One region of the Comamonas sp. F1-6 genome, then DNA from elsewhere that is predicted to be linked to it. Evidence: predicted binding sites of a transcription regulator. Region 1 holds the regulator's gene; the other holds the start of a gene.
The links. The regulator HrcA, encoded in region 1, represses chaperone genes, less so after heat shock. The targets are predictions, from matches to a motif close to TTAGCACTCNNNNNNNNNGAGTGCTAA.

Region 1 (5,180 bases):
GCGAAGGGCGCGACACCCAGGGCCGCCATCTGATGCTGCTGAGCCAGAGCTTCGAGGCACCGCCCACCTCGGGCTGGCTCATCACCCTGGTCGATATCAGCGACCTGCGCAGCGCACAGGCCCAGCGCGACCAAGCCATGCAGTTCATCTCCCACGATATCCGTGCACCGATAGGCTCCATCATCACCTTGCTGGAGATGCAGCGCACAGGCAAGCGCATCGATTCGCAAGATGCACTGTTTGACCGCATTGAGGGCTATGCCCAGTCGTCTCTTCAGCTGGCAGACGATTTTGTGCATCTGGCCAGAGCCCAGCAGCAGCAATACCGCAGCGAAGTCCTGGACCTGGGCCTGCTGGCGGATCAGGCCGTCTCGGATTGCTGGACCCTTGCCCAGCAGCAGAACATGCAACTGGTGTTCGAGCTGCCGGATGCCGAAGCCTGCGTGCATGGCGACCCCGGCCTGCTGCACCGCGCCGTCATCAACCTGTTGAGCAATGCCATCAAATACGGCAAGCCACAGACTGGGGATGGCGGTGCCCAAGTGGAAATCGCCGTTGTCGAGCAAGACAGCCAATGGGGCATCGCCGTGCGCGATCACGGCTCCGGCATGGACGAGGCATCGCTGGCCAGACTCAGCCAGCCCTTCGAGCGCCTGCAGCAACACCAGCGCATGGATGGCGTGGGCCTGGGCCTGGCCTTCACGCGCACCGTGGCACAGCGTCATGGCGGCAGCCTGCAGATAAGCAGCCAGCTGGGCCAAGGCAGCAGCTTCACCTTGCTGATACCCAAAGCCTGAGCCCAGAAACGAAAAAGCCTCAGAACTTTTCAGTTCTGAGGCTTGACGTTTTGTGGTGCGGCTGGCAGGAATCGAACCCACGACCCCTTGGTTCGTAGCCAAGTACTCTATCCAGCTGAGCTACAGCCGCAACAGGGTTGTATTCTAGCAGTGCAAAAACGGCTCTCGAACCAAATCGACAACTTTTTCGCGTTCATGCAAAGAAAAAGCCTGCCATCGATGAAGACGGCAGGCTTTCATGCAGTTTGGTAGGGCGTGGCGGACTTGAACCGACGACCAAAGGATTATGAGTCCTCTGCTCTAACCAACTGAGCTAACGCCCCAACACTGACAACAGCCGTGGCTGCCACCAGAAAAACTTCGCCATTGTAGGGCCTAACGCTTGTGACTCAGAGCATTGCTCACCAGTTTGGATGTGATATCGACAATCTGGATCATCTTGTCGTAGTGCATGCGCGTGGGGCCGATCACCCCCAAGGTGCCGACCACCTTGCCGTCGAGTTCATAGGGAGCACTCACTACAGACAAATCTTCAAACGGCACGGTCTGGCTCTCGCCGCCGATGTAAATGCGCACGCCATCAGCCTGATTGGAGAAGTCCAGCAACCTAAGGATTTGCGTTTTCTGCTCGAACAGGTCGAAAGCGCGGCGCAGATTGCCCATATCGCTGGAAAAATCGCTCACGGACAGCAGATTGCGCTCGCCGGCGATCACCACATCCTCGCGATCATGGTTGCTCATGACCTCAGTGCCTACATTCACCGCTGCCTGCATGAGGCTGGCAACCTGGCCCCGCAATTGCTCCACCTCGGTCTGCAGCCGCGTGCGCACCTCCTCCATTGTCAAACCGGCGTAATGGTGATTGAGGAAATTCGAGGCTTCTATCAGTTGCGAGGACTCGTAATCCACATCCGTGAAGATCACGCGGTTTTGCACATCGCCTTCGGGTGAGACGATGATGACCAGAAAGCGCCGCTCCGACAAGCGCACGAACTCGATATGCTTGAAGACGGAGCTTCGACGCGGCACCATGACCACACCCACGAACTGGGAGAGGTTGGACAGCAGATTGGCCGCATTGGCAATCACCTTCTGCGGCTGTTCAGGCATCAGGCCGGGCGTTACAAGATCGCAGCGGTCCACAGTCAGCATGGTGTCGACAAACAGGCGATATCCCCTGGCTGTCGGCACGCGGCCTGCCGATGTGTGAGGACTGATGATCAGACCCATCTCTTCCAGGTCGGCCATCACATTGCGTATGGTGGCAGGCGACAATTCAAGCCCGGATGCACGTGAAAGAGTGCGCGAGCCGACTGGTTGACCGTCAGCGATGTAACGCTCGATCAGCGCTTTGAGCAATAACTTGGCACGTTCGTCGAGCATGATTTCATTTTAATGATGTAATTTCCCAGATGACATCCACGTTCCACCATATTGCCCTGATCGGCAAGTACCACACACCCGCAGCAGGCGTTCCGTCCGATGCAGCCAGCGAAGCGCTGCAACAGATTGCCGGTTACGTGCGCAGCCTGGGTTGTGAGGTGATTCTGGATACCCAGTCCGCCATCTATGCGGGCCTGCCCGATTACCCGAGCATGGACGTTGACGGTCTGGGCAGGCATTGCGACCTCGGCCTGGTGGTGGGCGGCGACGGCACCATGCTGGGCGTGTGCCGCCATCTGGCGCGCTATGGCACGCCGCTGGTCGGCATCAACCAGGGCCGCCTGGGGTTTGTCACCGATATCGCCCTGGATGAATTCGAAGCCTCCATCACGCCCATACTGCAGGGCGAGTACGAGGAAGACGAACGCACCCTGATGAATGCTCGCGTCATGCGCGACGGCCAGTGCGTGTTTGAAGCCCAAGCCATGAATGATGTGGTGGTCAACCGTGGCTCGACCTCGGGCATGGTGGAGCTGCGCATCGAGGTCGGCGGCAGCTTTGTCTCCAACCAGCGCGCGGACGGCTTGATCGTGGCCACCCCCACGGGCTCCACCGCCTATGCGCTCTCGGCCGGCGGCCCCATGCTGCACCCCTCGATTCCTGCCTGGGTGATGGTGCCCATCGCGCCGCACAACCTCTCCAACCGCCCCATCGTGCTCTCCGACGCTCAGGAAGTGACTATCGAGGTGGTGGGCGGCCGAGGCGACGCCAGCGCGAACTTTGACATGCAGTCACTGAAATCGCTGCAGCATGGTGACCGCATCCTGGTGACGCGCGCCGATCACAGCGTGCACTTTCTGCACCCCAAGGGCTGGAATTACTTCGACACCCTGCGCAAAAAACTGGGCTGGAACGAGGGAGGCGTCTGACCATGGCCTTGAAGCGCATCGTCCTGCGGGACTTTGTGATCGTCCAGTCACTCGATCTGGACTGGCAGACCGGCTTCACGGTGCTTACCGGCGAAACCGGGGCCGGCAAATCCATCATGCTCGACGCTCTGCAACTGGTTCTGGGCGCACGAGCCGATGCACAGGTGGTGCGCGAAGGCTGCCCTCAGGCCGATATTTGCGCAGAGTTCGATTGCCCACCCCATCTTCATGAATGGCTGGAAGAGTCGGGTTTTGCGCAGGAGCAGGATTTGCTGCTGCGCCGCGTCATCGACAGTCTGGGCCGCAGCCGCGCCTGGATCAACGGCTCTCCCGCAACAGCCACGCAGCTGCGCCATCTGGGCGATCAGCTGATCGACATTCACGGCCAGCATGCCTGGCAAAGCCTGACTCGCCCGGATGCAGCACGCGCCATGCTGGATACCTACGGCGGCATTGAAACGGCCCAGCTCAAATCGCTTTGGCTGGACTGGCGCCAGAACCATCAGGCACTGGAGCAGGCGCTATCGGCCCAGGACAATCTGCAACGCGAACGGGAGCGCCTGCAATGGCAGATTTCCGAGCTGGACAAGCTGTCGCCGCGCGCCGAAGAGTGGGATGAGCTCAATGCCCAGCACACACGTCTGTCACACGCGCAGACCTTGATGGACTCGGCCCAGTCCTGTCTGCAACTGCTGGAGGATGACGATGCGGGAGCGGCCACCCCATTGGGCAGGGCCCACCACCTGCTGCAGGACCAGGAGCATCTTGAGCCTGAGTTTCAGAGCATTGCCGACGTACTGGGCTCCTGTGTGGCCCAGTTGCACGATGCCCGTCACTCGCTGCAGGCCTATCTGCGCCGCGCCGATCTGGATCCCGAGCTGCTGGCCGATCTCGATGAACGCCTGTCGCTGTGGATGCAACTGGCGCGCCGCTACAAGCGCACACCCGAGGACTTGCCCACCCTGCTCGAAGGCTGGAAACAGGAGCTGCACCAGCTGGATGCTGCCGTCGATGTGGAGGGGCTGCGCGCCAAAGAGCAAGCCGCCCACCTCAGGTATCAGGCCGAGGCGCGCAAAATCTCGCAGCAGCGCACCCTGGCTGCACCACGCCTGTCACGCGCCATCACCCAGTCCATGCAAAGCCTGGGCATGAAGGGCGGCCGTTTCGAAGTGCAGCTCGAACATGCCGATGCCGCCAGTCCCGCGGGCACGGACAGCATCACTTTTCTGGTTGCAGGCCATACCGGCGCCACGCCCAAACCCGTTGCCAAGGTGGCATCGGGCGGCGAGTTGTCGCGCATCTCGCTGGCCATTGCCGTGACCACCAGCGAACTGGGCCAGGCCGGGACCCTGATTTTTGACGAGGTGGACTCCGGCGTGGGCGGAGCCGTGGCCGAAACCGTGGGCCGCCTCATGCACTCGCTCGGCGATTCACGCCAGGTGCTGGCCGTCACTCACCTGCCCCAGGTCGCTGCCTATGCAGACCAGCACTACCGGGTGACCAAGCGCCCCAAGTCCAACACCACCATCAGCAGCGTGGATCCGCTGACTGGCGAGGAGCGCGAGATGGAAATGGCCCGCATGCTGGGCGGCGAGCACCTGTCCGAAGCAACCATGGCTCATGCCAGAGAAATGCTGGCCATGGCAAGATTGCCTGCAAAGCAGGCCGCAAACAGCGCCCAGCGTCCATCGGGCACCCAGGCCCGAAGTGCCAAGGCCAGCACTACAGCACGCAAAAGCAGCAAAGTCAGAGGAGTTTGAAATCATGTCCATGGAGATTGTTCTGATCAGCGGCATGTCCGGATCGGGCAAATCCGTTGCGCTGCATGCGCTGGAGGATGCTGGCTACTACTGCGTCGACAATCTGCCCCCGGAACTGCTGCAGTCCTTTGTGGAGCTCAAGCTCAACCATCAGGACGAGAAAGTGGCCATTGCCATGGATGCACGCAGCGCCAAGGGCCTGCCTCAGCTGCCTGATCAGCTGCATCGCCTCAAAAAGCAGGGGCTGATGCCGCGCATGATTTTTCTCGATGCCGACAGCAGCACCCTGATCAGGCGCTTTTCGGAAACCC
Region 2 (5,180 bases), on a different contig from region 1:
GCGACGAAAAAAACCCGTTCCCGGTTCAATAAGCAGCCCGGCCGTTCAGCCGCCAGCAGCCTGCTCCGCCGGCTGCGGTGCCTTGAGCATGCGCACCAGGGCCGCCACGTTCAGGCACTGGATGAGCAAATCGCCGTCATTGGCCCGGATCAAGCGGTCAACCAGCTGATCCGCCGCACCCGCCATTGCAGGGGCCAGTCGCAGCTGCCCGCTCTCGAATCGCGCCACCCCTTCGAGATCGCTGACCAGCACACCCAGCTTGAGCCCCCTGTGCTCCAGCACGATCACCTGGCTTTGCGCCGTCCTGGTCACGGGCTTGCCAAAAAGCAGCTCCCCCAGATCGAATACCCAGACATAGCCAGCCACAACCCCTTGGCTGCGCCGCGCCAGCGTGCCCACGCAATGCGGCAAGCGACCGGCTGAAACGGGGGCGATGGCCGAGGCACTCTGAGCCTCGAGCACGCAGGCAGCATCCACGGCGAGCACGCTGCACCCCACAAAAAAGGTCGCCATCTCCATGCCCACGGCACTGCCCTGGCTGGCCGCCGCCAAGCTTTGCACCCTGGTGTTGCGGCGAGAGACGGCCGCCAGCGCATCGTCCTGCACGGCACCAAACGCCTGCACGGACAAGGCCAGCACCTCTTCGCTATAGCCGTCGCTGCGCTTGAACTCCCGGTAACCGCTGCCCGCCGTGATAGCCACCACGCAATACTGGCCCTGATACACCATGGCGCGGGCCATGCTCTGTCCAGATGCCAGGGCCAGCATCTGCGGCGGCAGATCCAGCTGCATGCCCGGCTGCAGCTGCACATCCGAGGAAGACATGACCAGGCCCGAGCGGTTCAGATAGACCACCCGCCTGCCGCCTGCCGCCTGAACACCGGTCACGCCCTCAAGCATGGCCTTGAATTCACGCTGTGCATGGAACACCAGGCCGATTCCGCCCAGCACCACGCCATCGGCATTGCGTATGGCCGCGTGATAGACATAGGTCGGGCCGTCCTCCTCGTGCTGAACACAAGGGCGCCATGGCGAGACGTGATAGGCCTGGGTCCCGCCCAGCGCCAGAACCTGGTGCAGGCTGTCCGTCTCTATATAGGTGCCCAGCAGCCCACGGATCTCGGCATCGGGGCGGCCTCGCTGACTGACGGCCACGACCCTGCCGCGAACGTCATAGACCATGATTTGCTGGTAGACCGTATACAGGTCGTGAATGGCGGTGAGCAGCGCACAGGCCTCGCTCACCTGATCCGGGGCCGTCTCGCCCAAGGCCAGGTCCTCGAGCAATTCGGACAGCTGCGGCGTCAAGGCCCACCAGCGGCAGTCGTTGGCACGCTCATAGAGATTGCGATCGAGCAGATCCACCAGCAGACTGGTCAACAGGCTGTTGTCTCTCAGTGCGGTGTTGAGCACCGTGCCGTAGAGCGCATCGATGGACTGGGAGAAGACCTCGTTGGTCCGCGCCCCCGTCTCGCCAATCTGCTCCAGCACGGCCTGCAGCCGCGTGTTGTCCATCTGCTTGCCTGCTGTCATGACGCGGCCGTTCCAGACCACACGACGTATGGTGTCCGCTGCGCTGCGTATGGCATGCAGGGGGGGGCAGAAGCGATGTGCATGTGCCAGCAGGCCCTGGGCCACCGCGGCATCCAGCCCATCCAGACCTGCTTGCGATTGAAGACCGAAGGCCAGCTCCAGCGGCGTCATGATCTGCGCCCGCCAGCCCTGGGGGCCCATATAGCCTTGATAGCCTGCCGAGGCCGCCGATTGCACCAGATAGGTGCGTCCTCCATGTACATACAGCGAATCCGCACCATCACGGTGAGGCCGCACGTTCGCACCCACACCAATCCAGTGCGGATCGCTGCTGGCCAGCACCAGTCCCCGATCATCGAGCAACAGGGCGATGCTGGTCTGAGCTTCGGGCGCGCCGCTACCGTCTGTCCGGTCTCGGCCGCTCCAGATGCCTTGCATCTCGCCATCAAAGTCAAAACACAGGCACAGCACGCCAATAGGCTGGCGGTTGCCGGCGTGCAGCATGCGATGCGCATAGATCAACGCGCTGCCGTGCCCTGGCAGCAGGTCGGTGGCACCGAAACTCTGCACAAAGCCCGGGCTTTGCAGAGCGCGGGCAATCAATGTATCCCGGCATGGCTGATCTGCGGCCTGACTCCTCTCGCGCGCACTCGTTCGCACCCGGCCTTCGGCATCCAGCAGCAGAATGTCCGCGTAGACCGTGTACTTGCTTCGGTAGGCACGCAGACGCTGGGTGATGGCCGCCTCGTCGCCATCCGCTGCGGCCATGAACTGGCACAGCATGGCGTCGGTCGCCAGAAACCCCACGTCGGCCGTGCGCTCGTAGAGATTGCGCACCAGGGTATCGATCAGATGCTGTGCCTGACTGGCCAGCCCCGCCGTCACCCCCGTCACCGCCTGCATCACCATGGACTGCACCAGCTCCTGCTCCAGCCGCTCGAAGCCGCCACGCGTGGCGGCCATCATGGGCAACAAGGCCTGCGCTTCCTGAGGGCAATTCATCTTGGCTGAGGACTCTATGAGCCGCCACATCAGATTCAGCTCCCTGAGCGAACTCTCGCAGCGCCCGACCTGGCGCATATGAGGAATGAAGACGTCTGTCTGCAGCAGATCCTGGGCGCGCTGCGCCGGGGCAGTCATGGTTTCTAGAGGCATGTTCTGCCAGAGCAAAAGCCAGGCCTATTTGTAAAAACACGTTACACATGACTAAGAACAAACCCTGTTTCCTCGCAGATTTGTCCTGCGAACGGCTGGGGAGAGGTCTTGAAAGCGCGAGAAATTGCCTTATTATTAGCACTCAATGGGGTTGAGTGCTAACAGCTTGACCCTAGATATTCCGAATGTCGGCCAGGATGGCTGGCAAGTCTTGTTTCAACTTTGTTGATGTATTTAGGAGTTGGTATGAACCTGCGTCCCCTGCACGATCGCGTGATCGTCAAGCGCCTCGAAAACGAAACCAAGACAGCCTCGGGCATCGTGCTCCCTGATGCTGCCACCGAGAAGCCTGACCAGGGCGAAGTGCTGGCTGTGGGTCCCGGCAAGCGCAATGACAAGGGCGAGCTGATCGCTCTGAACGTGAAGGTCGGCGACCGCGTTCTGTTCGGCAAGTACTCTGGCCAAACCGTGAAGATCCACGGCGACGAGCTGCTGGTCATGAAGGAAGACGACCTGTTCGCAGTCGTCGAGAAGTAATCCTTCCCGAACACCTCCCCCTATTCATGGCTGTCGGCGACTGATTGACAAGCGCTGGCAGCCCAATTGAACCCCATTCTTTAGGAGCCAAAAATGGCAGCAAAAGACGTAGTTTTCGGCGGTGAAGCACGTGCACGCATGGTTGAAGGCGTGAACATTCTGGCTAACGCAGTCAAGGTTACCCTGGGCCCCAAGGGCCGCAACGTGGTGCTGGAGCGCTCCTTCGGCGCCCCCACCGTGACCAAGGACGGCGTGTCCGTGGCCAAGGAAATCGAACTCAAGGACAAGCTGCAGAACATGGGCGCCCAGCTCGTGAAGGAAGTGGCCTCCAAGACCAACGACATCGCTGGTGACGGCACGACCACCGCTACCGTGCTGGCCCAAGCCATTGTGCGCGAAGGCTCCAAGTACGTGGCCGCCGGCCTGAATCCCATGGACCTGAAGCGCGGCATCGACAAGGCTGTCGCCGCCCTGGTGGAAGAGCTGAAGAAGCAATCCAAGGCCACCACCACTTCCAAGGAAATCGCTCAAGTGGGCACGATCTCCGCCAACTCCGACTCCGACGTGGGCGAAATCATCGCTCAAGCCATGGACAAGGTCGGCAAGGAAGGCGTGATCACCGTTGAAGAAGGCAAGAGCCTGGCCAACGAACTGGATGTCGTCGAAGGCATGCAATTCGACCGCGGCTACCTGTCGCCCTACTTCATCAACAACCCCGAAAAGCAAGCCGCGATTCTGGACAACCCCTTCGTGCTGCTGTTCGACAAGAAGATCAGCAACATCCGCGACCTGCTGCCCACGCTGGAAGCTGTGGCCAAGGCCGGCCGTCCTCTGCTGATCATTGCCGAAGACGTCGAAGGCGAAGCCCTGGCGACTCTGGTGGTGAACACCATCCGCGGCATCCTGAAGGTTGTGGCTGTGAAGGCTCCCGGCTTCGGCGACCGTCGCAAGGCCATGCTGGAAGACATCGCCATCCTGACTGGCGGCAAGGTCATCGCTGAAGAAGTGGGCCTGTCGCTGGACAAGGTGACTCTGGAAGATCTGGGCCAGGCTGCTCGCGTCGAAATCGGCAAGGAAAACACCACCATCATCGACGGTGCTGGCGCTGCTGACGAAATCGAAGCCCGCGTGAAGCAAATCCGCATCCAGATCGAAGAAGCCACTTCCGACTACGACCGTGAAAAGCTGCAAGAGCGCGTGGCCAAGCTGGCCGGCGGTGTTGCCGTGATCAAGGTTGGCGCTGCCACCGAAGTCGAAATGAAGGAAAAGAAGGCCCGCGTGGAAGACGCCCTGCACGCAACCCGCGCTGCTGTGGAAGAAGGCATCGTGGCCGGCGGTGGCGTGGCCCTGCTGCGCGCCAAGCAAGCCGTTGGCGCCCTGGCTACCGGCAATGCCGAACAAGACGCCGGCATCAAGCTGGTTCTGAAGGCCATTGAAGCACCTCTGCGCGAAATCGTGGCCAACGCCGGTGGCGAGCCCTCGGTGGTCGTGAACGCCGTGCTGAACGGTTCCGGCAACTACGGCTTCAACGCTGCCAACGACACCTACGGCGACATGCTGGAAATGGGTATCCTGGATCCCACCAAGGTGACTCGCACTGCTCTGCAGAACGCCGCTTCCGTGGCTTCCCTGCTGCTGACCACCGAGTGCATGATCGCCGAAGCCCCCAAGGCTGACGCAGCTCCTGCCATGCCCGATATGGGCGGCATGGGCGGCATGGGCGGCATGGGCATGTAATTGCTCTGCTGCTGACCGGGTGGTTTGCTCCACCTGGTTTGCCCACAACAAAAAAGGCCGCATTTGCGGCCTTTTTCTTTTACACCGAGCTTCACGAGCTGCTCTGAGCACAAAAAAGCCAGCCGATATCGGGCTGGCTTTTGTATCCAGAGATTCGCCTTAGAAACGATGACGCAGACCGATGGTGATACCGGTACGCTTTTTCGCGCCATTGGCAT

Region 2: a site for HrcA is predicted at 2,824-2,850, ahead of groES (co-chaperone GroES). Genes of this name have one in related genera too.

The regions. Positions count from the first base shown of each region.
Region 1 covers NZ_JBCPWN010000001.1:60,139-65,318, reverse strand. Annotated here, with positions in the region: gene AAIL66_RS00325 (CHASE2 domain-containing protein) at 1-797, shown strand, start outside; tRNA gene AAIL66_RS00320 (tRNA-Arg) at 851-927, opposite strand; tRNA gene AAIL66_RS00315 (tRNA-Ile) at 1,044-1,120, opposite strand; gene hrcA (heat-inducible transcriptional repressor HrcA) at 1,173-2,180, opposite strand; gene AAIL66_RS00305 (NAD kinase) at 2,210-3,109, shown strand; gene recN (DNA repair protein RecN) at 3,112-4,869, shown strand; gene rapZ (RNase adapter RapZ) at 4,874-5,180, shown strand, end outside.
Region 2 covers NZ_JBCPWN010000010.1:50,884-56,063, reverse strand. Annotated here, with positions in the region: gene AAIL66_RS12310 (H-NS histone family protein) at 1-32, shown strand, start outside; gene AAIL66_RS12305 (chemotaxis protein CheW) at 46-2,688, opposite strand; gene groES (co-chaperone GroES) at 2,935-3,225, shown strand; gene groL (chaperonin GroEL) at 3,319-4,962, shown strand; gene AAIL66_RS12290 (porin) at 5,122-5,180, opposite strand, start outside.